One region of the Streptomyces sp. NA04227 genome, then DNA from elsewhere that is predicted to be linked to it. Evidence: predicted binding sites of a transcription regulator. Region 1 holds the regulator's gene; the other holds the start of a gene.
What was found. Region 1 encodes HrcA, which represses chaperone genes, less so after heat shock. Its sites were predicted from a motif close to TTNGCACTCNGNNNNNCNGAGTGCNAA; they were not measured.

Region 1 (2,395 bases):
CATGTGCCGGGCGGCATGGCGCAGGGTGAGGAAGACCGTGCGTGCGTTGACCGTCATGATCTCATCGAAGACCGCTTCGTCGGTCTCGGCCAGCGGTGCGGTCCGGAAGGCCTGCGCGGCGTTGTTGACCAGGACGTCCAGGCCGCCGGTCAGCTCCGTGGCGCGCTGCATGAGCTCCTCGGCCGCCCCGGCCGTGGCCAGATCGAGCGGTAGCGCGTGGGCGGTGCCGCCCTCGGCACGCACCGCGGCGAGCACCTCGGCGGCGGCCTGTTCGCTGCGCGCGTAGTTGAAGACCACCTCGACACCGTCGCGGGCCAGCCGCTGCACTACGGCCCGGCCGATACCCCGCGAACCTCCGGTGACCACCGCTGTCCTGCCCTCCGGCACGGTCCCTCCCACAGCTCGGTGACGGTTTTCCACAGGCGCCCAACGGGCGCCGCCCGCATGCGAAAGTACAGGGGTCCGGGCCGTCCGCACCCGGCGGTCGCCGGAATGAGGACACCGGAAGCGGACACCGGATGCCGCGGCCCCGAACAACTGGGGAAAACCGCGGCGGGACGGTCGTAGGTGCTCTTGCCGCCGCCGTACCCACCGGCCGTACACTGGGCCGGAACGCTGGCACTCGACTGTCGTGAGTGCCAAGGGGGCGACGGCTGGGCCGGGCCGTGCGAGGGAAGCTGGAGGTGAGCGCGGGTGCTGAACGAACGCAGGCTCGAAGTGCTGCGCGCCATCGTCCAGGACTATGTGGGCACCGAGGAGCCGGTCGGCTCCAAGGCGCTCACCGAGCGGCACAGCCTCGGTGTCTCCCCGGCCACCGTCCGCAACGACATGGCCGCCCTGGAGGACGAGGGCTACATCGCCCAGCCGCACACCAGCGCGGGCCGCATCCCCACCGACAAGGGCTACCGGCTCTTCGTCGACAAGCTCGCCGGGGTGAAGCCGATGACCGCGCCCGAGCGGCGCGCCATCCAGAACTTCCTCGACGGCGCCGTCGACCTCGACGACGTGGTCGGGCGCACCGTGCGCCTGCTCGCCCAGCTCACCCGGCAGGTCGCGGTCGTGCAGTACCCCTCGCTGACCCGCTCCACGGTGCGGCACGTGGAACTGCTCGCACTGGCACCGGCCCGGCTGATGCTCGTCCTCATCACGGACACCGGCCGGGTCGAACAGCGCATGATCGACTGCCCCGCGCCGTTCGGCGAGAGCTCACTGGCCGATCTGCGGGCGCGCCTCAACAGCCGTGTCGCGGGCCGCCGTTTCGCCGATGTGCCGCAGCTCGTGCAGGATCTGCCGGAAGCGTTCGAGAACGAGGACCGCGGCACCGTCTCGACCGTCCTGTCCACCCTCCTCGAAACCCTCGTCGAGGAGACCGAGGAACGTCTGATGATCGGCGGCACCGCCAATCTCACCCGCTTCGGGCATGACTTTCCTCTCACCATCCGCCCGGTCCTCGAAGCCCTCGAGGAACAGGTCGTCCTCCTCAAACTCCTCGGTGAGGCGACCGATTCGGGCATGACCGTACGCATCGGGCACGAGAACGCCCACGAGGGACTCAACTCCACCTCCGTGGTCTCGGTCGGCTACGGTTCGGGCGGCGAAGCTGTCGCCAAACTCGGCGTGGTCGGACCGACACGCATGGACTATCCGGGAACGATGGGAGCAGTACGCGCAGTGGCACGTTACGTCGGACAGATCCTGGCGGAGTCGTAAGTGGCCACGGACTACTACGCCGTGCTCGGCGTGCGCCGAGACGCCTCCCAGGACGAGATCAAAAAGGCCTTCCGGCGGCTCGCCCGCGAGCTGCACCCGGACGTCAACCCCGATCCGAAGACCCAAGAGCGGTTCAAGGAGATCAACGCCGCCTACGAGGTGCTCTCGGACCCGCAGAAGAAGCAGGTCTACGACCTCGGCGGCGACCCGCTGTCGCAGCAGGCGGGCGCCGGTGGCTTCGGCGCGGGCGGCGGCTTCGGCAACTTCTCGGACATCATGGACGCCTTCTTCGGAACGGCGTCCCAGCGCGGCCCGCGCTCGCGCACCCGGCGCGGCCAGGACGCCATGATCCGGCTCGAGATCGAGCTGGACGAGGCGGCGTTCGGTACCACCAAGGACCTCCAGGTCGACACCGCCGTGGTGTGCACCACCTGCAGCGGCGAGGGCGCGGCCCCCGGCACCAGCGCGCAGACCTGCGACATGTGCCGCGGCCGGGGCGAGGTCTCCCAGGTGACCCGCTCCTTCCTGGGCCAGGTCATGACCTCGCGCCCCTGCCCGCAGTGCCAGGGCTTCGGCACCGTGGTCCCCACCCCCTGCCCCGAGTGCGCCGGCGACGGCCGCATCCGTTCACGGCGCACGCTCACCGTGAAGATTCCGGCCGGTGTGGACAACGGCACCCGGATCC
Region 2 (2,395 bases), 3.1 Mb from region 1:
ACGAGAAGGACCCGGCGTTCCTGCGGATGACCAGTGAACTGCGGATCCCGTACAGCGCCTTCCTCTCCGACTACGTCATCAAGGACGACTACGCCTACTTCCGCCGCATGCGCGATTCCGGCGTGACCCTGAGCAACCACACCCTGCACCACCCCGATCTGCGCGAGCTCTCCTACGCCGAGCAGCGGCGCGAGATCTGCGGGATGCAGGACGTGATGGCCAAGGAGTTCGGGCGGCGGCCGACGCTGCTGCGCCCGCCGTTCGGCAACTACGACCGGGACACCCTGCGGGCCGCCAAGTCCTGCGGGATCAAGGCGATTCCGCTGTGGAACGAGGAGATCGTCCTGGACCGGATGGAATACCGGGACCTAGACAAGAAGCTGCACCCCGGGGACATCGTCCTCACCCATTTCCGGGGCCGCGGCGAATGGCGCGGCACGATGCCGGACATGCTGCGCAACTTCCTGAAGGAGCTGACCAAGCAGGGCTTCGCGGTGGCGCGCCTGGAGGACTACGTCTGAGAGCGGCGGCGGCCGGGCTTGCCCCCGGCCGCCGCGACCGACCGCGGGACAGGGGAGCGCGGCGGGCGGGATCCGTACCCCTCGGACGGGGGGTTTTGGGCTCGCCGTGGCCGCCGCGTTGGCACTCCGCTTGACCGAGTGCTAATCGCAGTCATAGTGTCGCCCTTGGCACTCCCCGACGGAGAGTGCCAGAAGCGACGGGCAGGTCCGGCACCCGCGACGACGGATCCACCTGGTCGCCACCTCAGATCAGTTAACCCCGTGAGATCTCCGAAGGGGGAGGTCGGATCGTGACGACCGCCAGCTCCAAGGTTGCCATCAAGCCGCTCGAGGACCGCATTGTGGTCCAGCCGCTCGACGCCGAGCAGACCACTGCCTCCGGCCTTGTTATCCCGGACACCGCCAAGGAGAAGCCCCAGGAGGGCGTTGTCCTGGCCATCGGTCCGGGCCGGGTCGAGGACGGCAAGCGCGTCGAGCTCGACGTGAAGGTCGGCGACGTTGTCCTGTACAGCAAGTACGGCGGCACCGAGGTGAAGTACAACAACGAGGAGTACCTCGTTCTCTCGGCTCGCGACGTGCTCGCGATCATCGAGAAGTAATTCACCACCACTTGCTTGAGATCTGCGCCCCTGGCACCCGCTCATCGCTGCGTTCACTCACAGCCTGCCGGGCGCCCGGGGCGCAGTTCGTTTTTTCCAGCGATGGCGGCCGTTCCGCGCGAGCGGCCGAGGATCGCAACGAGAGGAATGAACCGCTCCATGGCGAAGATCCTGAAGTTCGACGAGGACGCCCGTCGCGCCCTCGAGCGCGGCGTCAACAAGCTTGCCGACACCGTGAAGGTGACCATCGGCCCGCGTGGCCGCAATGTCGTCATCGACAAGAAGTTCGGCGCCCCGACCATCACCAACGACGGCGTCACCATCGCCCGTGAGGTCGAGGTCGAGGACCCGTACGAGAACCTCGGCGCCCAGCTCGTCAAGGAGGTGGCGACCAAGACCAACGACATCGCGGGTGACGGCACCACCACCGCGACCGTGCTCGCCCAGGCCCTGGTCAAGGAAGGCCTGCGCAACGTCGCCGCCGGCGCTTCCCCGGCCGCCCTGAAGAAGGGCATCGACGCCGCCGTCAAGGCCGTCTCGGACGAGCTGCTCGCCACCGCGCGCCCGATCGACGAGAAGTCCGACATCGCCGCGGTCGCCGGTCTGTCCGCCCAGGACCCGCAGGTCGGCGAGCTCATCGCCGAGGCCATGGACAAGGTCGGCAAGGACGGTGTCATCACCGTCGAGGAGTCCAACACCTTCGGTCTGGAGCTGGACTTCACCGAGGGCATGGCCTTCGACAAGGGCTACCTGTCCCCGTACTTCGTGACCGACCAGGAGCGTATGGAGGCCGTCCTCGACGACCCGTACATCCTGATCCACCAGGGCAAGATCTCCTCCATCCAGGACCTCCTGCCGCTGCTGGAGAAGGTCATCCAGGCCGGCGCCTCGAAGCCGCTCCTGATCATCGCCGAGGACGTCGACGGCGAGGCGCTGTCGACCCTGGTCGTGAACAAGATCCGCGGCACCTTCAACGCCGTCGCGGTGAAGGCTCCCGGCTTCGGCGACCGCCGCAAGGCCATGCTCGGTGACATCGCCACCCTGACCGGCGGCACCGTCATCGCCGAGGAGGTCGGCCTCAAGCTCGACCAGGTCGGCCTGGATGTGCTGGGCACCGCCCGCCGTGTCACGGTCACCAAGGACGACACGACCATCGTGGACGGCGGCGGCGAGAGCGCCGACGTCACGGGCCGCGTCGCCCAGATCAAGGCCGAGATCGAGGCCACGGACTCCGACTGGGACCGCGAGAAGCTCCAGGAGCGCCTCGCGAAGCTC

Region 2: groES (co-chaperone GroES) is a predicted target of HrcA. The motif match lies at 640-666, and genes of this name have one in related genera.

Annotation. Positions count from the first base shown of each region.
Region 1 covers NZ_CP054918.1:2,001,290-2,003,684, reverse strand. Annotated here, with positions in the region: gene HUT18_RS08365 (SDR family NAD(P)-dependent oxidoreductase) at 1-387, opposite strand, end outside; gene hrcA (heat-inducible transcriptional repressor HrcA) at 694-1,710, shown strand; gene dnaJ (molecular chaperone DnaJ) at 1,711-2,395, shown strand, end outside.
Region 2 covers NZ_CP054918.1:5,114,803-5,117,197, forward strand. Annotated here, with positions in the region: gene HUT18_RS22015 (polysaccharide deacetylase family protein) at 1-521, shown strand, start outside; gene groES (co-chaperone GroES) at 812-1,120, shown strand; gene groL (chaperonin GroEL) at 1,280-2,395, shown strand, end outside.